Regions from separate parts of the Coprobacillus sp. AF33-1AC genome, predicted to be linked through region 1. Evidence: riboswitches for the same ligand, from Rfam matches in the RefSeq annotation. Region 1 holds a riboswitch; each other region holds the start of a gene.
What was found. A riboswitch is a leader RNA that binds a small molecule or an ion and turns the genes downstream of it on or off. The one in region 1 is predicted to bind cyclic di-GMP.
Positions count from the first base shown of each region.

Region 2: it holds a riboswitch for cyclic di-GMP, as region 1 does, so the genes downstream of both, DWZ53_RS01985 (nucleoside-diphosphate sugar epimerase/dehydratase) here and DWZ53_RS09605 (SHIRT domain-containing protein) in region 1, are expected to answer to the same signal.
Region 3: it holds a riboswitch for cyclic di-GMP, as region 1 does, so the genes downstream of both, DWZ53_RS04435 (fibro-slime domain-containing protein) here and DWZ53_RS09605 (SHIRT domain-containing protein) in region 1, are expected to answer to the same signal.
Region 4: it holds a riboswitch for cyclic di-GMP, as region 1 does, so the genes downstream of both, DWZ53_RS01740 (hypothetical protein) here and DWZ53_RS09605 (SHIRT domain-containing protein) in region 1, are expected to answer to the same signal.

Region 1 is NZ_QRQB01000028.1:12,596-20,542, forward strand. Features, by position in the region: gene DWZ53_RS09605 (SHIRT domain-containing protein) at 1-4,590, opposite strand, end outside; cyclic di-GMP riboswitch class I at 4,642-4,724, opposite strand; gene DWZ53_RS09610 (hypothetical protein) at 4,836-5,081, opposite strand; gene DWZ53_RS11450 (InlB B-repeat-containing protein) at 5,103-7,592, opposite strand; gene DWZ53_RS11455 (hypothetical protein) at 7,638-7,766, opposite strand; gene DWZ53_RS09620 (fibronectin type III domain-containing protein) at 7,768-7,947, opposite strand, start outside.
Region 2 is NZ_QRQB01000003.1:19,602-27,548, forward strand. Features, by position in the region: gene DWZ53_RS01965 (GNAT family N-acetyltransferase) at 1-611, opposite strand, end outside; gene DWZ53_RS01970 (sugar transferase) at 638-1,234, opposite strand; gene DWZ53_RS01975 (DegT/DnrJ/EryC1/StrS aminotransferase family protein) at 1,240-2,460, opposite strand; gene loaP (antiterminator LoaP) at 2,558-3,076, opposite strand; gene DWZ53_RS01985 (nucleoside-diphosphate sugar epimerase/dehydratase) at 3,199-5,076, opposite strand; cyclic di-GMP riboswitch class I at 5,221-5,306, opposite strand; gene DWZ53_RS01990 (YveK family protein) at 5,449-6,141, shown strand; gene DWZ53_RS01995 (tyrosine-protein phosphatase) at 6,141-6,923, shown strand; gene DWZ53_RS02000 (CpsD/CapB family tyrosine-protein kinase) at 6,926-7,633, shown strand; gene DWZ53_RS02005 (hypothetical protein) at 7,581-7,947, shown strand, end outside.
Region 3 is NZ_QRQB01000008.1:24,101-32,047, reverse strand. Features, by position in the region: gene DWZ53_RS04445 (MATE family efflux transporter) at 1-153, opposite strand, end outside; gene DWZ53_RS04440 (Cof-type HAD-IIB family hydrolase) at 264-1,115, shown strand; gene DWZ53_RS04435 (fibro-slime domain-containing protein) at 1,144-3,429, opposite strand; cyclic di-GMP riboswitch class I at 3,474-3,555, opposite strand; gene DWZ53_RS04430 (Nif3-like dinuclear metal center hexameric protein) at 3,621-4,379, opposite strand; gene DWZ53_RS04425 (class I SAM-dependent methyltransferase) at 4,366-5,058, opposite strand; gene rpoD (RNA polymerase sigma factor RpoD) at 5,061-6,302, opposite strand; gene dnaG (DNA primase) at 6,306-7,947, opposite strand, start outside.
Region 4 is NZ_QRQB01000002.1:99,843-107,789, forward strand. Features, by position in the region: gene DWZ53_RS01725 (Cna B-type domain-containing protein) at 30-2,294, opposite strand; gene DWZ53_RS01730 (hypothetical protein) at 2,674-2,829, opposite strand; gene DWZ53_RS01735 (hypothetical protein) at 2,813-4,585, opposite strand; gene DWZ53_RS01740 (hypothetical protein) at 4,963-5,169, opposite strand; cyclic di-GMP riboswitch class I at 5,226-5,301, opposite strand; gene DWZ53_RS01745 (alpha-glucosidase) at 5,355-7,019, opposite strand; gene DWZ53_RS01750 (AraC family transcriptional regulator) at 7,086-7,901, opposite strand.

The DNA of each region.
Region 1 (7,947 bases):
ACATATTGAAACAAATAACATTGAACAATAATACATGATTGGTGTCATATCACCAGTAACAACATGATTTCCTCTTTGTTTATGATGATTTAATTTTTCATTGTAAGTCTGCTGCCCATTTTGATTTGCTCCGCCATTATTTGAAGAAGATTGTTGATTATTTCCTCCAGAACTTGATTGATCTTGTTTTTTTACAAACGTCCATGTTCCTGTAAATTCAACATCTGCTTTATTAATTTCCTTTTCATCATCATCAAATCCTTCAAAAACCCATACACCATCATCTGTATACACTTTAGTCACATTATCTTTTAAAGATTTAACAGTCACTTTATCTTGATTAATATATTCTTGATTATCTGTTGGAAGCAAGACTTTTACTTTATCTGGTAATTGTTTTCCATCTTTACTTACAAATATATATTTTACATTATACACATTTGGTGTAAACTTCCATACTCCTTTAAATTCTACATCGAAATTATTTACTGTATCTTGATTTTTGTCCCATGATTCAAATGTCCATGTTCCGTCATTTTCTTCATCATTAATCTTAGTTTGTGTTAATTCCTTAACATCTACTTCTGTACCTGATGTATACTCTTGATCGTCTTGTGGAAGTAAATTTTTAATAATATCTGGTAATTCACTTCCATCTTCGCTTTCAAAGCTATATTTTACTTTATGAATATTAGCTACAAATTCCCATGTTCCTGTAAATATAACATTATCTTTATTTACTGTTGCTTTTCTTTCACCATTGTATCCTTTAAATACCCACTTTCCATCTAAATCTGTATCTTCTACTTCTACTTGTCTTGGTGATTGAGCTGTCACTTCTGCTTTATTTAGATATTTATTTGTATCAGTTGGTTTTAGATCTTTAACAGATTGTGGTAACTCTTTTCCTTTTGTTCCACTTTCAAATTCATAACTTACATTATATTGATTTGGTGTAAATTCCCATGAACCAGTAAATGTGATGCCCCCTTTTTGCATATTCTTTGCTTGATCATCCCATTTATCAAAAGTCCATGTTCCATCATTAACATCATCTTTATATGTTGTTTGGCTCGGTGCTAATGCTGCTACATTTTTATCTTTTACATATAATGTTTCATCTGTTGGTAAGTATTGAATAATATCGTTTGGTAACTGCAAGCCTTCTGTTTTACTTGCAAATTTATATGTTACACCATATTTGTGTGATTCAAATTTCCATACACCTTTAAAGTTTACATCTGCTTTATTAACTGTTTTTTGTTCTTTATCCCATTTAACAAATGTCCAAGTTCCATCTCTTGTTTCATCTTCATAACTTGTTTGTGTTAATGCTTGAGCTTTTACTGTTGTTCCTGTTATGTAATTTTGGCCATCTGTTGGAATTAGGTTTTTAATCGCTTCTGGTAATTCACTTCCATCTTCACTTTCAAAGCTATATTTTACTTTATGAGTATTAGCTACAAATTCCCATGTTCCTGTAAATGTTACATCGCCTTTATTTACTGTTGCTTTTCCTTCACCATTGTATCCTTTAAATACCCATGTACCATCTAAATCTGTATCTTCTACTTCTACTTGTCTTGGTGATTGAGCTGTCACTTCTGCTTTATTTAGATATTTATTTGTATCAGTTGGTTTTAGATCTTTAACAGATTGTGGTAACTCTTTTCCTTTTGTTCCACTTTCAAATTCATAACTTACATTATATTGATTTGATGTAAATTCCCATGAGCCTATAAATGTGATACCAGCGTTAGTCATTTCTTGTGATTTATGATTCCATGACTTAAATTTCCATGTTCCATCATTTATACTATCTACATATTGACTTTCTTGTAGATCCAATGCTTTAACAATACTTCCATTTTTATAAAGTGTATTATCTGTTGGCAAGTAAGAATTAATCGCTTTTGGTAATTCTTTTCCTTCTGTTCCACTTATAAATGTATAGTTAGCTTTATGTCCAACGCTAACTAACTGCCATATTCCAACGAATTTCACATTTCCATTACTAATGGTATCACTTTGTTTATCCCATGAAATAAATTGCCATGTCTCCCCATTTTCTTCATAGACATTGCTTGATGGTTCCTTTGCATCAACATGTGCACCCTTCACGTAATCTTCGTTATCTGTTGGTAAATATTGATTAATGGCCTCTGGTAAGTTTTTCCCTTCTGTTCCACTTTTAAATTCATACTCTGCGTGGTAAACATTAGGAATAAATTCCCATGTTCCTGTAAATGTAACATTAGCTTTATTTACAGTTGCTTTTCCTTCACCATTATATCCTTTAAATACCCATGTACCATCTAAGTCAGTATCTTCTACTTTTGTTAGTGTAGGTACCTTTGCAGTGATTTCTGATTGATTTAGATATTTGTTTGTATCAGTTGGTTTTAAATCTTTTACTGCTTCTGGTAACTCTTTTCCTTTTGTTCCACTTTCAAATTCATAGCTTACTTTATATTGATTTGGTATAAAATTCCATGTTCCTGTAAATGTAATACTATCATTCTGGATAATTTGTGATTCATTATCCCATGATTGAAATTTCCAAACACCATCGTTATCTTCATCTGTATATTCATCATACTTCTTATTATACTCACTATTAGCTACTATATCATCTTTATAGTATTCATCTTCATCAACTGGTACCAATTCTTTAAGTGCTTCAGGTAACTCGACACCTTCTGTACCACTTTTAAATTTATATTCAGCATGCTTACCAATATTTAAATTAGTACTAATATAACAGTTGCTCGCTGAAGTATGACGCTCTAAGTAGAATAATGAAAATTCACATTTTTGTCCATTTAAAATACCATTCGCTTGAGCAAACTCATCTACGTTTAATTCAATATCTGATGAGTAATGAGCTCCCCCTAAATCAGCTGCCAACTTTCCATTAATGAAAACATAAACATCATCGTCACCTCTGAAATTAAAATACTGATTAGCTCCTTTTTTATAAATAAAGTCTCCCTGTACTTTCATTCCAAAATTATAATTATGATTTTGTGGATCAGTTACATTATTATCACTAAATTTTTCACCGTCCAAATAATCTAATGGGAAGAAACCATGGGATTCATTTCCGCTATCATCATTATAGAACTTATTTCCATCATATTTAGTTTTTATCCCAGCATCAAATGTATATTGAGCTTGGTTTCCACTTCCTGTATTTTTTAAAACCATTTGATTATATTTATCAGCTTTTTTATTTAAACTGAAATCTTGATTAAAGAAATTCTTTAATCTTAAATAGGCATAATCCATACATGTAAGACAATCATCTACACTATTTAATTGTCCTTGATTATATTTTGTTTCTGTTTCATCATAATCACCCAATGGTAATGAAAGGCTGTTTTCAGGATGAACACTTAGCGCTGCGATTCTTGATCCTGCTTTACCATTAATTCTTAGTTTGATTGTTCCAGTACCCTGAGGAACGGATATATTTTGTTCATGACTACCACTTATATCCTCTAAATTTACTGTAGTCAAAATTCCATTATCATCTAAAATATCAATACTCATTCCATCTGCTTTAAACCCATTATCACCTAGCCAATAACTTAATATAATGTTTTGATTAGGCAAAATATCTGTTTGGTATGTAATAGAAGCATCGGTTAAACATCCTACACCATCACCTACTTGTTGAAAATAAACTTTACCATTGTATAGCTGACCACCCGCTTTAGTATATTGATCATAATTAGCAGATTTCCAATTTTCAGAGATAAATGTTTTACCACCTTCTCCCAAATAATTTTCTGATGTTATGTTTGTTTTAGTATTTGTTAATTTAGCAATAGAAAACTTTAAATCATCTTTTCCATCATCATCTCTATAAATATCAATAATAACTTGGTCATGATTACCAGTATTAAATTGTGTTGCATTATTATCCAATAGAACTTGTCCATCTAATGTCTTAATTTGATACTTGATATTTTCATTTGTACGCCAATAACCAAAATTATAATCTGTATTCTTTTCAACATTGACTATATTTGTTAAATGATCATTAAACCCTTTATTAATGACTCCATCGCCTTCATGTTGCCAGACTAAATCCTTACTACCTTCATAAATGAGTCCATCCTCTGTCTTAACATTTTTGCTTGAATCCATATGCCAGCTATCATAAAAATAATGATCATCTTTTTTATTTAAAATATCAGAATACGTAGACCCACTTGATTGCATTTTACTAACTAAAGTGTTATATATAGCAAACTTTCTTAAATTTGCATCATCTTTAACGTTTCTTTGAATAGTAGCAGCAGCTGAAACAATCGAGTTTTTCTTATATACCGGATTACCATCTTTCCCTAGTACTGACTCTACTAATCCTTGAGTAACTTCTCCATTATTTGATTCTTTTAAACCTAGCGTATCCATTCCTAATCCTAATGCATACTCATAAAATAACCCATCAGCATCAAAATCATATAATTGTACAGGTAAATTCATTATATCATTTTCACTAGCATAAACAGGAGCAGGCACCATTGAAAATGCCATTGATAATACTAATGCATAAGGTAATGTTTTCTTTCCTCTTTTCATTTTTCTTTTCTCCTCCTCAATAAAAAAACCGTAGTCATCCGCTTCATCGCTCTATGCAACTCAGCCAGCATTCCTTACGGTTAAGCCCTGTAGCTTTGCGTCACTATTTTTCAATAGTTTTGCCAAATAAATTACATTTATATAATATACTTTATTTGTAAAAGAAAGAATGAAAACGCTTTATCGTGTAACATGTTTCATTTGTTGTAACAAAAAAGGTGTCGACTAGACACCTTTAGATTATTTTAATAAAATTTTTTATTTAAAGAGAAAAGAGTACATATAAAAGATTTAGCGTCATTAATATCTTGAAAACAAATATTTGATCCACTAATATATTGCGCCGCATCATTCCATTCATGAATAGAATAATCATTAGAATCAATTTGTTTTAATTCATTTACTTGATTATTTGTCATATAGAAATTACCACATAAATCAGATATATATAAACCTCCGCTGATTTCTCTCATACGTTCTAATAATTCCATACTTTCCTCCTTATCTATATTTTATTCATATTTTCTTTTTAATAATGTAAGTCCTAAAATAGCGCCAAATAATCCAAATACATAAGTCATCATCATTGTATCATCACCTGTTTTAACAGATTTTTTAGTAGCTTTTTTAGCTTTAGATGCTTTTTTAGTAGTTGTAGTATTTGATTGATTACTATTTGATGAACCATTATTATTTGATGTTTGTTGATTACCACTACCATTATTTGAAGAATCAGCTTCAACAAATAATGCATAAAGTGTTACATCACCATTAACTGGTTGATTAAAATCAAAAGCATTTTGATAATTTACATCACTATACCAACCTTTAAATACGAATCCTTCTTTTGTTGGATCTGCAGGTTTAGCTAGTTTTGATCCTTCTGTAACAGTTTGTTGTTGCCTATTAATGGTTACTGTGTAGATTTTCAAGAAATGTGCATATAACTCAACATTATTTTTTACACCTTGTGTAAAATCAAATTTTTGAGTGTATTGTTCGTCAGTGTACCATCCATCAAAGATATATCCATCTTTTGTTGGATCAGCTGGCTTATTAATTGTATTTCCTTCTACTACAGTTTGCGTTTGACCATTAATTGTTACAGTACAAACTTTTAAGAAATGAGGATATAAATGAATATCTGATGTAATAGTTTTAGTAAAATCAAATTTATTTTTGAATTGTCCATCTGTGTACCATCCATCAAAGACATATCCTTCTTTTGTAGGATCTGTTGGTTGGCTAATTGTTGTTCCAGCTTCAACAACTTGTTCTTGTCCATCAATTATTACTGTACATAAACGTACAAAATGAGGATAAACAGTAACTGAACTTGTTATTGGAGCATCGAAATCGAATGGAGTTGTATAAGATGTATCAGTGTACCAACCTTTAAATACATATCCTTCTTTTGTTGGATCTGTTGGTTGTGCAACCTTTTGTCCATCTTCTACTTCAATAGTTTGTCCATTCATTGTTACAGTATGCACTGAAACAAAATATGGATAAATTTTTGTATCACTTGTAATTGGTTTGCTGAAGTCAAATTCTTGAGTATGATCTTCATCAACATACCAACCTTTAAATTTAAATCCTTCTTTAAATGCATCATTTGGTTTATCAATAGTTGTTCCTTCTTCAACAATTTTTTTATCACCATTGATATCAACAGTTACTAATTTTACATATTTAGCATAAATATCAATATCATAATCAATGGATTCATTAATATCAAATGCATCATTACCATCTTGATCTTTATACCAACCTTTAAATGTATAACCTTCTCTTTCACTAGGATCAGCTAATTGTCCTAATTTATCTCCTAGTTTGACTTTTTGAACTTGTTGACTAGCAGCATTAGGATGAACTGTAACATTAACATAGTCATCTACATATTCATCAGCAACAGTCATAATATCTGATCCATCTATTTTTGCTACTGTATAACCAGTTGGGTTACCATTATTACGATAAATTTCTCCTAGTGTTGTTAATTTACCAAGTCTTGACTCATCAATTCCATTAGATATATCTGCTTTGTTATAGAAAAGAGCACTAGATGATCCATTAAAACTTGTACTATCAAAAGTAAACCAAGCATATCTTTCAACAAAATCTAAGTTATTTAATTTTTTCATCAAAATAGCCATATATTCTTGAACTGCTTGATTATGTTCACTTTGCTTTCCGTCATATGGATGCCAGTTAGCATCATTGGCAGAAGCAGCATGTTCGGTAATCCAGATTGGTTTAGTATATTTTTCATATACATTAGTAAGATAAGTTACAAAACTATCCGCCGCTTTTTCTGGTGTAAATCCTGTATTATCATTATCCAACCCAATATAGCCTGGATATGTATGAATCGTAATAAAATCATCTTTGACAGATATTGCTCCCCAATAGTTTTCAAACCAACAATTAGCATCAGTTGTACTACCCATTGTAGCCGGTGAACCAATTCTTAAACCACTATCATGGAAATCTTTGTTATATGATGCAGCTACGTCTGCTTTAATATTTGATTCATTAACATAATCTGGTTCATTAAAACTTAAAACTGTACTATATCCTTTTGCTTTTAAATTAGCTAATGTATTTTTGATATTAGCACTATTGTTATAAATCATTGGTACATAGTCTAAATCATGATTAGCTACATTTGTTTCATCAAATGGTTGTGTTCCCCAGTTATAATACCAAGATAATCCTAAGTTTTGTGAATAAGACAAAGAATTACTTGCTCCATTATTTTCTGAATAGAAACCTAAACCCTTTTTTGATACAAAGAAATTTCTAATACTTGTAGATACTTTCGTATCATTGTCTAATACTGCTAAAATTTTAACTTGATGTTTTTCTACTTTTGTAGAATAAACACTACAACTTAATTGTTTTCCATTTTGTTCAATTTGAACATTTTGTAAACTACCATCTAAATAAACTTCATATTTTTTTACATCAGTATTTTCTAATGCATTCCATTTAATTTCAATTGGACCGGCAGGAACAAGTTGTCCTTTTTGTGGATAACTTACTGCTTACGTTTTCCATGAATTATATGGATTAACATATTCTTCTGCTTTAACAGCAATACAATCAGGAGTAAAGAACAACATCGCACTTATTAGTGCGACAGCTGTTCTTTTAATAAATTTTCTTTTATTCATATTAATGAGCTTTCTTTCTCTTTAATACGACAAATGCAACGAATGCTACACCAGCAAATAATACATATCCTAAGATTTGTTGATTATCACCAGTAAGAACTTTACTTAATGCATTTGATTTTTTAGTAGTTGTTTGTTTGTTTCCTGATTGATTATTTTTGTTTGTATTGCTTGTATTTGT
Region 2 (7,947 bases), on a different contig from region 1:
ATTTTTTCAGTCACCTGTATAATAAAGCAATCCCTATTTGATGCAATACATTCAATTGAATATTCTTTTCCACCATCTAGATATTCTTCTATTAACACTTCTCCATTAGAAGATATCTGTGCAGATAACTTTATCGCATCTTCGAATTCAACCTCATTTTTCACCAATTTAATTCCCTTTTTCCCACAAGCATCTACAGCTTTAACCATTACTGGAAATTTTTCTACAGGATTTCCGTCATAAATATAGTATTTTGGCTGATTTATTGATGAAATGGTTTTTACACGTTCACGCATTAAATATTTATTTCTCGCAAAAAAGCCATTTTTTATATCATTACCTGGAAGTTGCAGTTCATCAGCAATAATCGCTGCACTTTCAGTGGTAATTTCACTTGAAGCAATCACTCCATTCACATTGTGTTTTCTACATTCATCAACAATTCCTGCAATATCAAAAATTGATTTTTCAATAAAAAAATCAACCCTGTTTCTAGCAAGTGAATTTTTTTCTCCAAATCCAATTGTCAAGATATCTAATTCTTTTGCTTTATCTATTATTGGAAAAGCCGCTTCACCAGCCCCGATAATTGCTAATATTTTTTTTCTCATAATTTATTTCCTTCTTATTCTCAATACTATTTATTGTATATATTTTTTCGTCCAACTACAGATTGTATAGTCTTTAAAAATACTTTTATATCCAAAAAAAATGAAATATTATCTGCATAATAAGCATCGTTTACAAATTTTTCATCCTGATTAATAGAATTTCTAAAATATGCTTGACTATAACCTGTAATTCCAGGTTTAACCATATAATGTTTTTTTTCTATATCTGATAATTCTTGAAAATTTAATCCTTCAATAGGAACTGTTGGTCTCGGACCAATAATACTCATATTGCCAAGTAATACATTTAAAAACTGTGGAAATTCGTCTAAACTAGTTTTTCGCATAAAATGTCCAATATTCGTAACTCTAGGATCATCATCCCCATTAAACGTTGATCCATCTGTATTTCGAATATCAGGGGCATTTACTTTCATTGACCTTAATTTGAACATTTTATATGGTTTTCCATCTTTTCCAAGACGAATCGAATTATAAAATATTGGACCTTTATCTGAAAAATAAATTATCGTTCCACAAAAAAGAACAACTATTATGACAAATGGTAAAGCACAAAGACCAATTATAATATCTATTATTCTCTTAACATATTTTTTATACATGTATGCTACACCTCAAATACTTCTTTTATTATTTTTTTATAATTATCAATAATATAATTTACATCTTCATCACTTAATTTTGTATGAAGTGGTAATGTAATTTCATTAATAAATTGATTATAAGCATTTGGATAATCCTTTATATCAAAACCTAAGTTTTTATATGCTGTAAGCATTGGTAATGGTTTGTAATGGACATTACATGCAATTCCTCTTTCAGCCATTTTTGTAATAATATCATTTCTTTGATCACCAGTGATGTTTGAAACTCTTGTAATATAAAGATGTCCACTTGATTGATGATTTTCGTCATAATGATTTAATACTTCAATTCCTAAAGGAATAAAAGCTTCATTATATCTTTCAATAATTTCTTTTCTTCTTTTAAGCATTGTTGGATATCTTCTCATTTGTGCTAAACCAATACCACCCATAATATCTGTCATATTACATTTATACAATGGAGCCACAACATCATATTCCCATGATCCTAATTTTGTTTTAGCTAGAGCATCTTTTGATTGTCCGTGTAATGATAACAATTGAAGTTGTTTATAGATATCTTCATCATCTATTCCTTCAATCGTTCTCCAAGTAAGCGCTCCACCTTCCGCAGTTGTTAAGTTCTTAACTGCATGAAAACTAAATGAACTAAAATCAGCGATAGATCCACACATTTTACCATGCCATGAAGCACCAAAAGCATGTGCTGTATCAGCATTAACGGAAATTCTTCCCATTGCTTCTTGTATCTCATTATTTGGTTTAAATAAGTATTTTTTCTTTTCTACAATTTCAAAAATTCTATCATAATCACAAGGTACTCCACCTAAATCAACTGGAATAATAACTTTTGTATTTTCTGTAATTGCTTTTTCTAATGCGTCATAATCCATTTCTAAATTATCTTTTTGTACATCAACTAATACTAATTTAGCACCCACATGACATACAACTGCAGCACTCGCTGTATAAGTATAGGCAGGAACAATGACTTCGTCTCCAGGTCCTACTCCAAGTACTCTTAGGGCCATTTCCGCACAAGCGGTTTGTGAATTTAAACATACTGCTTTATTAACACCTACATAATTTGCGATTTGTCTTTCAAATTTTTTAACTTTTGGACCAGTTGTAATCCACCCATTTCTTAAAGTATCTGCTACTTCATTAATTTCATCTTCACTCATATCTGGTGGTGAAAATGGTATATTTCTTTTATCTTTCATTTTACCCCTCCATCTCTTTATCTTAAAAGACATAACATAAGTTATGTATAATAAAAAGACTATGAAGATAGTCTTTACATACGTTATGTTATATCTCTTAGTTTTTACTAATAATTTCAAGTCCTACTTGAACCCGATTAATTTTACCTAATAATTCTAAATCGATATAAGCGATACGCTTATGTCGATCTATCTTTGTAATCTTTCCTTCTAAACCTTGTAAAGGTCCTTCGATGATGGTGATTTGATCACCAATAATCATTCCTTTAGAAAATTCTACCACATGATTTATATCTGAAAAACGTGTAAGAAACTTAGCTTCTTGGGGATAGATGGGAAAGATATCTTTTCCATCATTACCAAGTAGCTTGGTTAAATCGGGTATTCTTTTTAGTTCCGTATATAAATCTTCAATACGATCACTAATCATAAAGATATACCCTTTAAATAAGATTTCATCGACGATTTTCCAAGTTCCTCTAAACTTCTTTTTTTTCTTACATCTAGGAATAAAGCATTCTTGAAGAATACTACGATCAACTAATAAATGACAGGCTTTCACGATTTCATCTTCTTTACCTGATCTAACTTGAACGACATACCAATTATCAAACATGCTTTTTCCTCCTTTTAGATACGCTTCGCCCATCGAATAACGTATCGTTATTCGACTAGGCTATGTATAACCGATAAATGTAAGTAACGCGACCCTGCGACGATTACTTTTCTTTATCTTTTTTAAACTGCGACTTTCACTCCATGTGTTGTTTTTTCATCGTAATGATATGTATCTACGATTTCATGTACTGCTTTTCTTATATCACTATCTTCATCATAGGCTAATTGATAAAGATTGTCTAATTGATTAAAGAAGTTATCTGATAATTCTATTGGTTTACCAATATGAATCATCTTATTAGGTGTCGTTTGCATACCTTCTTCTTTCATCAACATTTCTTCATATAACTTTTCTCCAGGTCTTAACCCGATAAACTTAATTTCAATATCGACATCAGGTTCTAACCCTGATAATTTAATTAAGTTTCTAGCCATGTCTAAGATTTTAACTGGTTTACCCATATCTAAGACAAAGATTTCACCACCATGTCCGTACGCTCCTGCTTGTAATACTAAAGATACGGCTTCAGGAATGGTCATGAAATAACGAATAATATCAGGATGGGTAATAGTAATTGGTCCTCCATTTTTAATTTGTTTTTTAAATAATGGAATGACTGATCCATTAGATCCTAATACATTTCCAAAACGAACAGCTACAAATTCTGTTTTTGATTTTTTGTCAAATGATTGAACAATCATTTCACATAGTCTTTTTGATGCTCCCATGATATTCGTTGGATTGACTGCCTTATCAGTAGAAATCAAAATAAATCTTTTTACTCCATAATGATCTGCTGCTTTGGCTACATTTAAAGTACCAAAGACATTATTTTTAATCGCTTCATGAGGTGCATCTTCCATTAAAGGAACATGTTTATGAGCAGCTGCATGATAAACAATATCAGGACGATAATAAGCAAATAAATCTCTAATTTTATTAGCGTCTCTTACTGAAGCTATCATTGTTTCTAAATGAAGTTCAGGATATTTTCTTTGTAACTCCAATTGAATATCATAAGCATTGTTTTCATAGATATCGACAATAATCAGTTGTTTAGGTTCACTCTTAGCTATTTGACGACATAATTCACTACCGATTGAACCGCCACCACCAGTAACCATGACAACTTTATCTTTTACATAGCCCATAATTTCTTCAAGATTGACTTTGATTGGATCTCTACCTAATAAATCTTGTACTTCTACATCTTTTAGTTTTTCTAAAATGATTTCATCATTTAAGAACTGATACATACCTGGTAATTTCTTTAGTTTACATCGGGTTTCTTTACAGATGTTAAGGACTTCTGAAACTTGCTTATCATCAATTGATGGTAAAGCAACATAGATTTCATCAATTTTATATTCAATTGCTTTTTTTACAATATCATAACGATCCCCTACGATAGGAATATTATGAATTCTTCGATTATGTTTTGTATGATCATCATCAATAAAACAAACCACTTGTTTATTAATTTTAGGAGTAACCAGTGTTTCCCTTAAAATCTTTTCACCAGCACTACCAGCACCCACAATCATAACTCGTTTACAGTTTTCATCACTTCTTCCAAACAAACCATGTCTTCCAGCATATAATCTTAAAAAACGATAACCAAATCGTGATCCTCCAATTAATAGTAACAGTATTAATAAATAAAGAAACATAGTACTAATTGGTGGATTTAAATTAAGAATAATGCATAAAGCACAATAAATAATTGAACTCATCATCGCTGAGATGATGACATTTAATAATTCATTGACAGAAGCATAACGCCATAAGCTCACATATAGCTTCATATGGGTAAAAAAAACTAAGCTCAATACTAATAAAATACTTAACACTAAATAAGTATTTTTTAAAAAGCTTAATTCAATCTGACCATTGTAGGCTATAAATGATGATAGGAAAAATGATATGATAATACTTATTGTATCAAATGCGATTAAACATACTCTTCTTAAAAGCAACTGACTTTTCTCCTTGGTCATTATTTACCCTCCCCTTATAAATAACAATTGACGTAATGTTCATTTATAATCATGCCTATTATATCTATATATGATAAATAAACAAGTATTATGTCATAATTTGGTATATTCTACAAAAATAAGCCTATCAAAAGATAGACTAACAAATGCAACTGGCTGTCATACATCTTCGTGCTTAGACCCTCTAGCTTTGCGTGTACTATCTTTCAATAGACTTGCCTATCTTTTTGTATACAAAAGTATATACTAATCTATGCAAGTTATCAACTTTAAAATGGATAAATATGTTGATTTTTGCTTACTTTTATATAATAATGTAACATGACGTAATTATTCATTTATAAGTAATATATATATAAAAGGAGTCCTATAATGACAGAAAATCAAGAAATTCAAAATGAAGACATTGAAATAAATTTAGGTGAACTGTTTGAAGTATTAAAAAGTCACTTACATATTATCATTATCTCTACATTAGTATGTGCCATTTTAGTTGGGGTCTTTACTATTTTCTTTGTTGAAAAGAAATATTCTTCTTCAGCAAGAATATTCCCTAAACCTCAAGTTAATGAAGGGGTTGTTGATTATTCACAAATCACATCTAACAATTTAATGACTAATAACTATGTAGCTTTATTAAATGGAAACAGTATTCAAAGTAAAGTCGCTCAAGAATTAAAAGTCGATACTGGTGTCGTTTCATCAGCCCTTGCAGTTTCTAATGAATCAGATACGCAAATCATTTCTATTTCAGCTACAACGAATGATCCTCAATTATCTAAAAAGATCGTTGATACAACAGTCAGTGTTTTTACTCAAGAAGTTAAAGATACATTAAATATTAATAACATTACGACTGTTGATGAAGCAAAACTTCAAACAACACCTGTATCACCAAGTTTAACTAAAAACTTAGTGATTGGTGGTTTAGTTGGTTTAATTGTAAGTATTGGTATTATCTTTATCCGTTTTATGTTAGATAATCGTATTCATACTAAGGAAGACGCTGAAAATTATTTAGGTATTCCTAATCTTGGTGTTATTCCTTACTTCGAGGATAAATAATGGCTTTTATCGATATCCATGGTCATTATGCCTGGCAAATAGATGATGGGATGCCTTCATTAGAAGATGCCAAGATTGCTTTAGAAAAAGCAAAAGAAAATCGTATCTCAACAATCGTAGCGACACCCCATGTTGTTCCAGGTAACCAAAATGAAGAAGACCTTAAACAAATCAAAAAAAGAATTGAAGACTTAAAGTTATTGGCACAAAACTATGGTATAGAAGTTTTAGCTGGATGTGAATTATTTTTAAATCATGATTATCTAGAAGCGCTAGAAAATGATTTATATATTCTTATTGAAAATACTGATTATTTATTAGTTGAATTCGATGTCAGAAATGAATTAGGGAATGAAAATGAAGTAGAAGATTATTTATATGAAATTCAGTTAAAAGGCTATACACCGATTATTGCTCATGTAGAAAGATACTTTAAAGATGAATTAGATTTAGAAAGAATAGAAGATTTCATTGATTGTGGTTATGTTATCCAAGTCAATGCGACAAGCTTTCTAGGTTATCATGGTAAACATGCGCAAAAGTTTGCTTATCAATTACTTGATGCAGGATGTATACATGTTATCGCTAGTGATACTCATCGCTGTGATGGTCATCGTAGTCCTTGTTTACAACAAGTCTTTAATTTATTAGTGAAGAAATATAATTATGAAACAATTCATACATTAATGTATGAAAATCCTCTTCATATTATTAATAATGAAGAAGTAGAACCAATTGAAGTAAAACAGTCTTTATTTAAAAAACTATTTAAAAGGAGATAACAATGGCAAGAGTGAATAAAAGAAGAACATTAAATATTCTTGATAAACAAAGAAAACATAGTCAATTTGACTATGCTGAAATCTTTCGTCATATTCGTACAAATATAGAGTTTTCTACTGTTGATCGAGATATTCAATCTATATGTATTACTTCTACTCAATCAGGAGAAGCAAAAACAACATTATCTATTAATTTAGCTTATATCTTTGCGACAAAGTATAATAAGGTTTTATTAATTGATACTGATTTAAGAAAAAATACTATACATAAGTATATGGGATTATCTAATAAACAAGGTTTAACTGATGCTTTAGCTGATTTTAGACAAAAACATATGATTAATTATGAATACTTCCAAACGGTACAACATCCATCATTTATTGGTGAATTAACAGTATTAACTGGTGGTATTCATGTTCCTAATCCTTCAGAATTATTAGGATCTCATACTTTTAAAGATTATATTAATGAAGTTAAAAAATATTTTGATTTTATCATTATTGACTGTGCTCCTGTAGGAATGATTTCTGATGCTATTCCTGTAGGAAATGCTGTAGATGGAACTATTTTTGCTGTTTCTAGCCAAGATACCAACAAAAAAGATGCTGCCAACTGCATCAAACAATTACAAAGAAATAATGTTAATGTTCTAGGTAGTGTGCTTACTAAAGCAAAAACTTCATCTGGAAATCATTACTACTATTACTAAAATGAAAAAATCACTTTTTCCTATTAGTGTTCTGGTCTTAGTTGCAATTATTCTTGGTTTAATTGGTTATGACAGACATGTCACTAACAATAACGCTAAAAAATATCAAACAACAAAAACTGAACAAACAGCAAAAACAGAAACAAAAAAAGATGAAACACCAAAACAAAGAATCTATTGTATTGGCGATAGCTTAACAATCGGTAATGATTTTGCTAGTTATCCCCTCACTTTAGAATCATTGAGTAATAGTCAAGTTATTAAAATAGGTGGTAATCAAGATACTTCATTAGATTTAGCTATCCGTGTAGGAC
Region 3 (7,947 bases), on a different contig from region 1:
TAACGCTTGTTTTCCAACGTAATTCCCTACAACATAAGAATCCACTGTATTATAAAGTTGTTGAAATAAATTTCCAATTAATAAAGGAATTGAAAAATAAAAAATTGATTTTCCAACAGAGCCATGTATTAAATCCGTTATTTTTACTTTCATCTTTTTCCACCTCCATGTGCCTATTCTACTCTTAATAATAAAGAATTACAAATACTGAAAATCTATAGTTACAAAACAAAGGTTTGCTATAATACGATCAGGAGGTAACTATGAAAAAAAATATTATCTTTTTCGATGTTGATGGAACCTTAGTAGATGTAAGACCTTCCCAAGAATATGTTCCTGCATCAACAATCAAAGCAATACAAGAAACGCGTAAAAAAGGCAATTTATGCTTTTTATGTACCGGAAGAAGTTTACCAGAAATTTTTGATCACATTTTAGATATTAGATTTGATGGTATCATTGGCGCAGGTGGTGGTTTTGTTTTAATCGGTGATAAAATGCTATATCATAATAAAGTCAGTGATGCTGATGTAAAAAGAGTGGTTGATTTTTTTGAAGAAAATCATTATGACTATTATTTAGAAAGTAATGGTGGATTATTTGCTAGTAAACATCTTATCCCACGTCTTGAATATATTACTTATGGCGATTTAGAAAATGATGAAAATGCCAAAAAAATGAAAAAAGAAAAACCAAGCCATTTTATTAATTCATTAAAAGAAGGCTATTCAATGTATCGAAGTGATGTTAATAAAATATGTTTTCTTGAAAATCCAAATATTCCTTTTTCAACAATAAAAGAGAACTTCGATGATGCTTTTCAAGTCATTCATTGTACAGTACCTTCATTTGGAGAGGACAGTGGTGAACTATCTGTTGCTGGTGTTAACAAAGCAAGTGCAATTCAAGCAGTTATTAATCACTTAAAGATAGACATCAACAACACCTATGCTTTTGGTGATGGATTGAACGATATAGATATGTTACAATTTGTTCATCATGGTGTAGCTGTTGGCAATGCAAAGCAAGGATTAAAAGATATTGCTGATGAAATTTGCGAAGATATTGCTGATAATGGTATATATAATACAATGAAAAAACATTCACTTATTTAAAAAAGTATTGAAATAATTTCAATACTTTTTATTTATGTGCTTTTTTTATAATGATAACAATTCCCAATAACGCTATAACAGCAATAATACAATATAGAACTATTTGAGTTTGATCACCTGTATTGATTTGCGTTTTTTTATTTTGATTTGAATGAGTATCTGAAACAATTTGAATTTGTTTTTGTAACTCTTCATCTGATATAAAAACCCATTTACCAACAAATTGCAATGCATCATTTGACATAATTTTGCTATTATGATCCCATCCAATAAAACGCCATACTCCTTTATTTGTATCATCACGAATATCTTTGAATTTTCTATTTTGTAAATCGATACTTACTTGTTGTCCATAATAGTATTCTTTTTCATCTATAGGAACATATTCATATATGCTATTAGGAAGTGTCATGTTTGGTGTACCACTTTCAAATTTATATTCAACACGTTTTCCTATATTTAAATTGGTCTGGATTTTGCAGTTACTCGCTGTAGTATGCCTTTCTAAATAGAAAAATTGTAGATGACACTTTTCACCATTTTTTATACCCTGTTCTTTAGCAAAATCTTCAATGTTAACTATTGTATTGGCAGCTTTATGTGCTCCACCTAAATCAGCAACAAGATGACCATTTATAAAGACATAAACATCATCATCTCCTGTAAATTCAAAAAACTGTTTTGAACTTTGTTTATAAATGAATTCACCATCTACTTTCATACCAAAATGAAAATTGTGGTCAACTTGCCCATCACTATGTTTTTCACTATTTGATAGATAATCAAGTGGGAAAAAGCCACTCTCTAAAATACCATTTCCATCATTATAGAACTCACCATTTTTGTAGGTAATAGGCTTTGATGAATCAAATAGATACTCTTCTCTACCATTATTAACTGTCTTATTTAAAATCATTTTTGAATAAGTTGTATCTATTTTATTCAAATAAAAATGAGTATTGTAGAAATTTGTTAATCGTAAAAAAGCATAGTCCATACATGTTTTACAATCATCGATAACATTTAATTGATTATTGTTATATTTATTTAATGTTTCTTGATATTGTCCTAATGGAAGAACTTGTCCCATTGGAGTGACTGATAGTGCAGCCATTCTTGGAGATACACCTTGACCATTAATTCTTACTTTAATATTACCTTGTCCCGAAGGAATATCTAATAAAAATGTTTGCCATCCTCCGTTTTTATCTACTTCTTTACTTACTAATAGATGATTATTTTCATCTAATATATCAATTGATAAACTACCATTGTTACTTTGTTCATCTAACCAATAATTAAATTTTATATATTGATTCGTTGGTATATCAGTATCAAAACAGATAGCAGAATCATTTAAACAAATAATACCATCACCCTTTTGTTGCCAATAATTTTTACCATCTACTATTTTTCCATTCTCTTTAGATGCTTGATTATATAATTGAGATTTCCATCCTTTATCAATGAAATTACTTGTTGAAGATGATTCGATATTACCTAAATAATTTTCTGTAAATGTGTTATCATCTCTAATTAAGTACACATTAGAAAATTTAAGGACATCCTTTGTTTGACCAACTCGATAAATATCTATCGTAATAGTATCTGTTGAAGATTTAAATACTGTATCAATAGGATTATTATCAAGTAAAACCTTACCATTTTTATCTAATACACGGTATTTCAATTCATTACTTGCGCCTGCTTTTTCTGTTATCCAATAATGAAATTTATATTCCGTATTAGGAACTACGTTAATTTCCTTAATCAAATGATCATTGACACCATAATTAAGAACACCATCCGTTTCCTGTTGCCATACGACTCCATTACCAGAATGTAAATATTCTCCATCACCAGATCCATCTATATTTTCAAGTTTCCAATTTTTATAAAATGGTTTTGTATCACTACCAGAAAGACTAGTATGTACAGAACCACTCGCATTCGAATAATTGGAAAATTTTTTAAAAATATCATATTTATTTAAATTTTGATCATCTTTTAAATTTATAAGATTCTCATGAATTGTGCTTGCTGCACTTTCAATGGCACTTCTTTTATAAACAGGATTTCCATCTTTACCTAGCGTCTTTTCAACTAAACCTTTTGTAACATCTTCATTATTTGAAGTTCCTAACCCAAATGTATCCATCCCATTATAAAGTGCATACTCGTAAAACAGTCCATCTGCATCATAATCGAAAAACTGTACTGGCAATGACATACTATCATTAGCCCTTACTTGTAATTGAAAAAGTGGTACTATCATCGTCATTACCACAACACAAATTATAAACTTCTTAAACATAACCTTTCCTCCAAATAAAAAACCATAGAAAACCGACTTACAATAAATGCAACTCAGCCAGCTTCTCTATGGTTCAGCTCTGTAGCTTTGCGTCACTATTTTTCAATAGTTTTGCCAATATTTACCTACATGTATTATAAAATATATACAATAATATATCAAACAAAAAAATAGAAACTAATTAGCAGTCTCTATTTATATTTAAAATAATCTAAACTATGATGAACATCTACTTCAAGAGGTAATTCTTTTAGTAATTTAGCCAATTCTTCTTCAAAAATAACCTCTAAATGATGGTTTGCATCAATCAAAAATATATCATGATCAATAGCATACTTAGCGTGGCGATACTTACTATCACCAGTAATAAAACAATCAACCTCTCCAGCAAGGACTTCTAAATCATCTGCTGCACTTCCGCCACATATAGCAATACTTTGAATCATTTTATCTTCATTATTTGAACATCTTACATATGATAAATGATATACATCTTTAATATAGTCTACAAAATCTTTCGCCTTCATAGGTTCTTTTAAAATTGCCTTTTTACCAATTTCATGACGATCATAACATTGTACATTTTCAACTGGTAATTGATTAATTAGCCAATCATTCATCGAAATATGATTTTTTCCTCGATCTAGACAAGTATGCAAACTATAAACAACAATATTATTTTTTATTGCATTTTCTATAAATTTTCCTTGATGATTTTCCAAGTCTATATTAACTAATTCTTCTAGTAAAAATGGATGGTGAGTAATGAGCATTTGACATTGTTCATCAATACAGTGTTGTAATGTTTCATTATCTGCGTTTAGGGCAATATATACCTTGTTCACTTCTGTTTGTTTATTTCCTATTTGTAATCCGCATCTATCAAAATCCATTTGTAAGGATAAAGGAAAGTAGCCTTCTAAATATTCCATTATCTTATTTGCTTTCATTTAAAACTTCCTCTATCATTTCTATTTTATGATTTAACTCTTTCGTTCTAGGATGATTGTTTGGTAAATCTTTAACAATATTTTTATAAGTACAATACTGATTGTTCCATTTTTCTTTAAATAACGATGTTTGTTCTCTTCTTAAAATTGGACCAAATTCTTCATCTAACTCATTATAATAAATATCTTTTCTTTGTAGTTTTCGTACAACCATAACTTCATAAGTATGATGTCCATCTTTAATTAATTTTTCATCAATCATACCAAAATTATGACTAAACAAATACTTTCTTAAATAATCAGCATTCGCATTGGGCTGTAAAAATAAAACATTGACTTGATTAAGATAATCAAGATGTTGATTTAAAATATCAACAATAAGATAAGATCCCATTCCTGCAATACTTATCATATCTACTTTTTTATCAAGAATAGGCTCTAATCCATTTCCTAACAGTGCAGTAACTTGCGTTTGCATACCACATTGTTTAATAGTTGAAAGTGATGATTCATAGGGTCCTTGTGCTACATCACATGCGTAACTATGACTTACTATATTATTTTCAACCAAATAACATGGTAAATAAGCATGATCGGTCCCTATATCAGCAATCTTACTTCCTTGTTTATATTGACTAATCATATCAGCTATAAGCTGTAATCTTTTAGATAATTTCATCATTAACGATCTAAGAAATCTTTTAATCTTTTAGAACGAGATGGGTGTTTTAATTTGCGTAACGCTTTAGCTTCAATTTGACGAATACGTTCACGAGTAACATTAAATTCTTTACCTACTTCTTCTAATGTACGTGTGCGTCCATCATCTAATCCAAATCTTAAGCGTAAAACTTTTTCTTCACGATCAGTCAATTCTAATAATACTTCATTTAACTCATCTTTCAATAATTCATTAGCCGCATAATCATCAGGCGACATAGCGCCTTCATCTTCAATGAAATCTCCTAAATGAGAATCATCTTCTTCCCCAATAGGTGTTTCTAATGATACAGGTTCTAAAGATATTTTTTGAATTTCACGTACTTTTTCAGGTGTTAAACCATCCATTTTTTCTGCAATTTCTTCTGCTGTAGGCTCACGTCCTAACTCCTGAATTAATTGTCTTTGGATACGAGTTAATTTATTAATTGTTTCAACCATATGTACTGGAATACGAATTGTACGAGCTTGGTCTGCAATTGCACGCGTAATTGCCTGTCTAATCCACCAAGTTGCATATGTTGAAAATTTAAACCCTTTAGTATAATCAAATTTTTCAACAGCTTTAATCAATCCCATATTTCCTTCTTGAATTAAATCCAAAAATAACATTCCACGTCCAACATATCTTTTTGCAATCGATACAACTAATCTTAAGTTAGCTGCAGCAAGTTCTTTTTTTGCTTCTTCATCACCATCTAAAATACGTTTAGCAAGATCAATTTCTTGATCATGTGAAAGTAATTCTACACGTCCGATTTCTTTTAAATACATTTTAACTGGATCATTAATTTTGACATTACTTCCAAGTTGTGTATGTTCGCTTTCTTTATCTTCATCAGCAACTTGATACATATGAAGCGTATCTCCAGTCATCATATCAAAATCACCATCAAAATCTAAATCAGGCTCATCATCTTTGATATCATCAACAGCTAAGTCATCATCAGTAATATCTGGAACATCTGACAGTAATGTTGAATCATCAACATCTAAAGCATCTAATCCATCATCAGATATTTGAATATTTTGATTTCCTATAAACTCTATAAGTTGCTCAGCCATTTCATCACTTAAATCATATGTAGATAAATACTCATCAATTTGTTCTTGAGTTAAAACATTGCTATTCTTTTTTGCTTCTGATAAAACAATTTTTTCTAAATCATCAAATGATACTGCTTGTACTTTTTTCTTTGCCATATACTACTCCTTTTCTGTTAAAGCTATAATTTCAGCCAAAATTTGTGCTTTTTGTTTAGGATCATAAGTCTCCACTAATGATCTTGTTAATTCTTCTTTTCTTTCTATCTTTGCTCTTTCTTTAATCATTAATATATAATCTTCAATTGCCTGATTATTACTTTCTCTAGGTAAATTTAAAGAAGCAATATCAATAATAGTTTGCACAATTTGATCATCATCAATACTACTGATTAAGTCAGCAATTTGCATAAATTGATGTTGCCGATAATAATCAATAATGTAAGAAGCAATAATTCGATTAATATGATCAAACATAAATCCTGCCTTTGCTTCATACATTGCTGCATATTTTTTATCCAACATCATATAATACAATAAATCCCGTTCTGCTTTTTGGTACTTATCTACCATTTTTTGAGTTTGCTTATAAGAAATATGTTGTATTTCTTGATGTTGCGGTATTTCTTCATGATGCTGTTGATTTAGTAAATTATAAATTATCTCTTTAGAAAATCCAGATTTATTTTCTAATTGACCCACATAATAATCACGATCAACAAAATCATCAATTCTAGCGATAATTTCAACCATTGTCTGCAAATACTTTCTTCTATCTTCATAATTATCTTTATTCATATCTTCATAAAAATAATTCATTTTAAAAGAAACTGCAGACAATGGATTTTTCAATAAATGAATAAATTCTTCTTTTCCTTTATCTTTAATATATTCATCTGGATCTTTATTATCAGGAATAGCAACTACCGATACTTGAAAACCAGCAGGAATAAGTTCGTCAATGCATTTCATCATTGCACTTTTTCCAGCACGATCACCATCCAAACATAATATGATATTTTTTGTATAACGTCTTAAAAGATGAAGATGTCCTTTTGTAAGTGCCGTTCCCATAATAGCCACAGCATTTTTAATACCTATTTTATACAACGCTATGACATCCATAAATCCTTCTAAAACAATAATTGCATTTTCTTCACGAACCGCTTCTTTTACACGATGATAATTATATAAAGTTTCACCTTTAATAAATATTTTAGATTCAGGTGAATTCATATATTTAGATTCGTGATTATTTTGTTTATATATACGCCCACTAAATCCAACAATTCTCCCATCACTATTATGGAGAGGAAACATAATTCGATCATGATAACGATCATAACCTTGATTTGATTCAATCACTAAGCCTGAAGCAAAAGCCTGCATTTTGTTATAACCTAATTTTTCAAAAGCATTTAATAAGATATTTTTATCAGGTGCATAACCAATTTCAAAATAATCAATAATATCTTGTGTCATCTGTCGATCATTTAAATAATCATTTGCGCCAATAGCTAACTTAGTATTTAAATAATGACGATAAATTTTATTTGCTTCTTCATGCATTAAATAAAACGGCTCTTTTTCTTTGTCAACCTGTACTTTTTTTTCAGGAAAATCAAATTCATGAATATCAACATGTCCCATTTCAGCGACCATTTTCACTGCTTCAATATATGATATTTTCAAATAATCCTTTAAGAAAGTAAAAACATTACCTCCGTGATGACAAACAAAACATTTATAAATTTGTTTTTCAGGAGAAATCGACATTGAAGGATGTGTATCATTATGAAAAGGA
Region 4 (7,947 bases), on a different contig from region 1:
TTTTATAATAAAGTGCTATGAAGTTTGTTTTATATAATTAATCTTCTTTTCTTTTTTTTCTTTAAGAAAGTTAAACCACTTAATGATAATAATCCCATTAATCCAAATAATCCTACTTCTTGGTTATCTCCTGTACTTACATGAGATTTCTTAGAATTAGATTTATTATTTTGAGATGGTTTATCGCTATGAGGTTGATCTGCTACAGGGGTTGAATCTTTTTGATATGTATTTGTAATAACAAATCCTTGATCTTGATCACCTGTAACAGTTGCCTTATAGCTATTCACTTTTTCTTCTTCTACAGTATATTGAATAACTTGTCCATCTTTAAATTTGTCTAAGTTATCAAATACTGCCATCCAATTATTATCATTCGATAATTCTACTGTTTGATCTGTTTTTTCACCATTTGCATATAAGTGAACAACGACACTATCAGGACGTTTTCCATCTTGGTCATCATGATCATCCCATGCTTTTGTGACTTTAACAGATGTTGTTGCTACTTCATGAGTATTAGTGATGTTACAGCCATCATAACTTGGTGTATAGCCTTCTACTGCATCTTCACTGATTGTATAAATAATAACTTGACCGTCTTTATACTTATCTAATCCATCAAATGTATATTTCCAATTATTTTTACTTGTTACTTCTTGAGTTGTTACAACTTCATCACCATTCATGACTTTTACAGTAATTTTTTCTGGTCGTATACCATCTTGGTTGTCTTTATCTTGCCATGTCTTTTGACCTTCAATACTTACTTTTTCTGGATTGTGTGTATTTGTTATTACAAAACCAGCAGTTGCAGATCCAGTAATAACAGATTGATAACCATCAGGAACTTGAACTTCTTTTAAAGTATATTCAATTGCTTTTCCTGCATGTTTTACAGGTAATTTTGTAAATGTTGATGACCAGTTATTAGCGTCATTTAACTTAACTTGTTTTCCTGTTTCTTTACCATCAGCAAGTAATTCAACAATAACTTCATTTGAACGTAATCCATCACGGTTATTGTCATCATTCCATACTTTTGTTACAGGAATATCTACAGTTTGTGTTTGATGTGTATTAGTAATATTGTATCCATTTTTTGCATCACCACTAATTGATGCAGTATATCCTTCTGGAACCTTTTCTTCTTCAACTGTATATTTTATTTCATTACCTTCATCGTCTTTATATTGAGGTAAATCTGTAAATTTTGCTTTCCATTCATTTGCTGATGACAACACTTCTGTTTTATCAGTTTGTACACCATCTGCATATAAACGAACAGTAATGCTATCTGATCTCATACCATCTTGGTTATCAGCATCATCCCATGTTTTTGATACAGGGACATCTACTTTTTGTTCAATTAAACCTAAGTTTTGATCTGGTAAATTATAAGTTGTTTTACCTTGTGATTCCATCTCTTTTATAGATGGCATTGTAATTTCTGTAATTGTTCCTGATTGTAATTTACGTCCGTTTTTATCAACATGACCTGTATCTACTTTAGAACTTTGTTCTTTGTTACCTTGATCAAAATCAGTTACATTATAGTCTTCAATACTATTATCACCTGATTCAAAGATAACTTTGAATTCACCTTCAGGTAATCCTTCAAATTTATAATGACCATTTTCATCAGTATTTACTGTTGTAGGATGTTTTACTGTTGTAACTTTACCACCTTTATCAACTGTTATTTCTTCATAGGCATCAAATGGTACATAATTGCCATCTGCATCTTTCTTTAATAATGTAACTTTTGCACCTTTAAATAGTGTTTCATCATCAGATGTACCCAACTTACCATCTTTGTCTTTATCAACCCAAACAGTTCCTTCTAATGTACGTTTATAAATCTTAACTTGTGTTTCATCATTTAACGTACTACCTTCATTTCCTGGTGCTGATAAACTATTAGATAGCTTATCACCTTCAGCAACCTTTGCATTATATTCAAGTTTTATCTTTGCAATCGTGTCTTTTTTCAAATTATCATCAACATAAACAATTGCTGCTGGCCATGAACCAATAAGTCCAGTTCCTGTAAATTTTACATCTTCACCTTCATCTGTTTGTGTAGCTTCTTTCCAAACTTTATTGCCTTCAGTATCTGTTTTATTTAAATCATCTTTGGTAATTTCACCAGCTTTTTTCCCTTTATATTCACTGTCGCTTGTATAATAAAGTTTAAAATCATTATCATTTTTTAATAGTTTTTTGTTAATTGTGACTTTAGAAATTTTATATTGTCCTTTCATCACAGTTCCATTAATACCATCTTGTGGCATTGTATCGACAACAAATAAATTTTCTTGATTACTTGAACTATTATTTGTAATTGTTAAATCGAAATAAGCTGTATCATTTAATTCTAGTGTTTGTTTTCCACTTTTTGTTAAATAATATTCTTTATCTTTTACAACTGTAATTGAAGTAGAAGCAATATTATCATTAGCTGATGTAAGTTCTCTTTGATCTTCAGTTGTTTGAATTCCAATATTATTCTTTAATGCAACTTGATCATTAACATCATTTTCTGGATTTTCATCATCACCAATTTTACATGAATAATGAATTTGAGGTAATTGAGTTTCGCTTAATGAAACATTAGGAACTTCCCATTTTAATGTTGTTGTCCCGTTTTCATTTTTTGTAACTTCCGTTGGCTCAATTTTTTGTTCCTCCAGTTACTGTACCTTTATCTTTATCTTTTGACTTATAAGTTCCGCCTAAATACAATGTACTATCAACGTAAGTAAGACCTTTAGGTAAAGTATCTGTATAATAAACTGTTGTTTTTGCATCCTTATCTGGTGTTACCATTATTCGCAAAAGTAATTTGGCTTGCAACAACATAATCAACGTATCTTTCTTTTTTACTTACATTATAACTTGTTTTAATTTTATCGTTTTCTTTTTGTGCTACTTTCTTTTGAATAGATACTGTATAAGGAACTAAATATAAAGCATCAGCACTATTCCTACTAAACTTATGTGTTGTTGAATCTGGATTATACTTTTTATTAACATATTCAGGAACAGTATAGTAATCTCTATGATCTATTGCCGCTTGTGTGTGTGCATGATCAAATAAGTTAACTTCTGGATGATCTTTTATCCATTTACTATATTCTGCTCTTGTAATGTTATTAATACTTGTTTTATGTGTATCAGCTAATATTTGTGCTTTTTCTTCATCTGTTAAATCTCTTGCATCCCATGTATTCGTTACAGCAGTAATCATATAAACATGATCTGACAAGTCATAATTAGGTTTAACATTACAGAAGAATCTTGTCATTTGATTTAAATTTGTACTTTCTTTATTTGTATAGCATCCACGATAACGAACAACAACACCATCGCAATCGGTTGAATCATCTGTTATATTAAAATCACTTAACTGTGCACTACGCATTGATTCTGCAGTTAAACCTTGTCCATCTTTATGATGTAGATATAAATATTCAGCTTCATAGCCTTCCTTATTCGATAAGTTAACATTCATATCTTTTTTTAATTCTATGGCATTTCGATCAAAGAGTACCATTTGTTCAATTCCTAATGGCACTTGACTTGATTCGTCTGCTTCACCTACATTAGTTTGACTATAAGTAGCCGTAAATGCAAGATCTTTAGCTCCTACAGTTGCAATATCATCATCTTTATTTCCTGAACCATCAGTATAACCATTATTCCAATTTGCTGAATCTCTATTTGAATAAATAATAGCATGGTCACGTGTCCCTTTATTATTTTTTGTGAATGTTTCACTTGCTTTATTATCTGTATTTTCATATAAAGTACCATCACTGTTATATAATGGGATTGTTTCTTGATCAGATGTAGTATTTGTTTCTGATACTGCGTGCATATTATTTACTGTTACAGATGCATTAGCACTAATTTGGTCTACACCAAATTGACTCATTAAAGTATCCCCATTTGCATTTTTATAAGGATAAACTACTTGGAATTGGTATGATGAAAAAAATCCATCTTTCATCATTTCTACTTGTTTTCCATCCCAATAAGAAATATTTCCATATGCATCTTTTTGAGGAAATTTTTTATAATCTACACTATAATTTTTTACTTTAACATGTAAAGTTGATCCTTCTTGAGTTATTGTATATTCCCCACTATTATCACAATATTTTTCTGGTTGAGGTGTTTTACCTGACGCACTACTATCTGTAAATGGGATGCCATTAACTTGCGCTCCACCTGCGTTATTAGCTCCACAATAATATAAAAGAGGTACAAATCCCGTATCATTAGCTGATTCTCCATTTACCTTATAATCTGATAAATTGATATCAAAAGTAAAATATTGACTAGGATCTGGTAATTCAACACCTTTGATTCCATTTCCCGGCTTTTTAATTTCTAAAGCAAAACCAAAAACTTGTCTAAAACCAGTAACTTTGTAATCACTATCTTTATAAGCTGCTGCATTTTCTTTATAGGCTGTTTTGTCTTTTGCTCCAAAATCATAAATATTAAACGTATTTTGGAAATTTCCTTTTTTTAATACAATATTATACATTGGGGCTGAGGTAACAGTAACTGGTTGCATTGCTACAGTTTTACTGTTAGCTTCATCATCAACGTAAACTGTAACCTTTGGTTCAATAACATCTCCTTGATGCTTGTTACCAACATTTATTATAAAACCATGTTCAATAGATCCTGCAGATTGGTTAGCTTCTACATCCCATTGAAAATTATATATTTTTTATCATTTTCTTCTTTTTCTGAAATAAGTTCTCCATTAATTGAAGTTACATCTAGAGCTTGATCATTAGGTATCTCAACAATAAATCCTATTTTATGTGCTTTTCCACCTAAGTTATTTACTCCTGTATTAATATTATAAGTAATGACATCAAATGAACGAACAATATCATTTGCATTCGAGTTATCATACCCTCGATTAGTATCATCAGCTCTATTCTAACATTTATCATCCATTTCTTCAGTACCATTATCTGTTGTACCAGTAAGGATACCATTTCCATATACTGATCCGTTATTTTCTAGTAATTGCGCAGATGAAATCACAACTGCTGAATTATCTGCATAAGCTGTTGTAGGTAACATACCCATTAACATGCTTAAACAAACCATGAAGCATAATATAAATTTACATCTTTTCTTCATAGATATCCTCTTCCATCATTTATGTAAAATAAAAGCCAAATGCAATCAAATGAACTGAGTGCAGCTGGCTGGCAGTTTAAAGCCCCTATAGCTTTGCGTCACTATTTTTCAATAGTTTTGCCTATCTATTACAACTTTAAATATAATGATATGTTTTAAAAAATAAACAATTTTTAAGAGATATGTTACATCTTTTGTAACAAGGCGTAACAGCCATAAGGTTTGATATGTAAAATATCGTGTATTTTATCACATTGATCATTAGAAATTAATAACTGACTATACCTAAATTCTTTTAATTCATAGTCATATTCATGACTAGAAAAATTATTAATAACTAATAATTTTTCATCTTGATATGTTCTGGTATAAATATATAAATCAGGATGATTTTCTTCTAATAATTCATATGTACCATAAACAATGATTGGCATTTGATGTCTTAACTGAATTAATTTTTGATAATAATGAAAGATAGAATTAGGATCTAATAATTGTTGGTGAACATTAATGGTTTTATAGTTTGGATTAACATTGATCCAGGGATTACCGGTTGTAAAACCAGCATTGTTTTCATTATTCCATTGCATTGGTGTTCTTGCGTTATCACGACTACTTGCACAGATTCCTTTCATCATTTGTTCATGCGTTAATGCTTTTTTATCTTTAACTAAATCTTGGTAAGCATTGAATACTTCAACATCTCTGACTTCATCTAAAGAGGTAAAAGGATAATTTGTCATGCCTATTTCTTCACCTTGATAAATATAAGGTGTCCCTTTTAAAAAGTGTAAAGTCGTAGCTAACATTTTAGCTGAGTCTTGCATATAATCTAAATTACCAAATCTTGATAAGACTCTAGGTTGATCATGATTATCCCAAAATAAACTATTCCATCCTTCTTCTTGTAAACCATATTGCCATTTTGTAAGAATCTTCTTTAGTTTTACTAAATCTAAAGGAACCGGTGTCCATTTACCATAAGGACCCGCATCAACATCAGTATGTTCAAATTGAAATAACATGCTTAATTCATGCTCATTTTCTCCTGTATATTGTTTAGCTTGTTCAATAGTACACGAAGTAATTTCCCCAACTGTCATGACATCATAATGAGATAATGCTTTTTGATTCATCTCTTTTAAGAATTCATGAATTCTTGGTCCATTACTGACATATTTTGATGGTCTCATATATTTTTTAGTTTGTGGAAAAACATCTTGGAATGTTTGTACTTTACTTAATTTATTAATGACATCCATTCTAAAACCATCAATACCTTTATCTAACCACCATCTCATCATCTTATAAATATCATTTCTTACATCTTCATTTTCCCAATTTAAATCCGGTTGTTTATCAGAATAAAGATGCAAGTAATACATATCCGTTTGCTTATCGTATTGCCACGAAGAACCGGAAAAGACTGATTCCCAGTTATTAGGTGCTTGATGATTCTTGCCTTCTTTCCAAATATAGTAATCACGATAAGGATTATCTTTGCTTTTTCTGCTTTCAATAAACCAAGGATGTTGATTGGAGGTATGATTAACAACTAAATCCATCACAACCTTGATTCCTCTTTGATGTGCTTCTTTTAATAAACAATCAAAATCTTCCATTGTTCCATATTCTTTAGAGATTGCCTGATAATCACTAATATCATAACCATTATCAACTTGTGGTGAAGCATAGACAGGTGATAACCAAATAATATCTATTCCTAATTCTTTTAAATAATCTAACTTTAATATAATTCCTTTTAAATCACCAATTCCATCCCCATTACTATCATAGAAGCTTTTAGGATAAATTTGATAAATAACGCTCTCTTTCCACCATGTTTTCATATTCCACCTCTTTCATCTAACATTTTATCTTTTTATTTTATCTTTTATACCCAAAAAGGACCTATCTTATAGGCATTTATTATCCTTTCGATAAGTTCCCGGTGTTTTTCCATATTTTTGTTTAAAAGCTTTGATAAATGATTTACTGTCAACAAAACCATGACGATGACTAATAGTCGCAATAGATAAATCTGTGCTACACACATCAATATAAGCATGATTAAGTTGAACCGTTTTAATATATTGTAAAACAGTCATGCCACACATCTTTTTAAAATAACGACATAAATAGTTAGGTGAATGATGAAATTCTTGGGCTAATAATGAAATACTTAATGATTGCCCGTAATGTAATTCGATGTATTCTAAGATATTTTGAATACGATGCGTATTAGTTAATAAAGGGGTTGTTCTTTTTATTTTATAATCAGTTAATAATAGATAATAAATACGATGTAAGTATTCAATAACTTTAAGATATTTATAGTGATCTTGACTTTTACGATATTGATCCATAGTCTGAATTATTTCTTTTAATTCTTGTTGTCTATCTAAAGATAAGTGAATATCAAAATAATAGTTATCTATTTGAGGTTCATATTGTTTTAAAGCATCATAAGAGATAAGGATTGTGATCATTTGACAATCTTCCAGCATCTCAAAGTAATGAATTTCATTTGTATTGACTAAAAAGAGTTCATTTTCACACACATGATAAGCCTTACCATTTATATAACCCATAAAGCTTCCTTGTATTAAATAGACTAATTCTACATTATGATGAAAGTGTTGTTTCATATAATGATAATGCGGTAAATAAAGATGATATATTTTAGCACTTTCATATTCTTTTGTATCAACAACTTCTAATTCGTAATTCATATTGTTACCTCTATCTCATTATATAAAATAAGAGGTTATTTGAAAC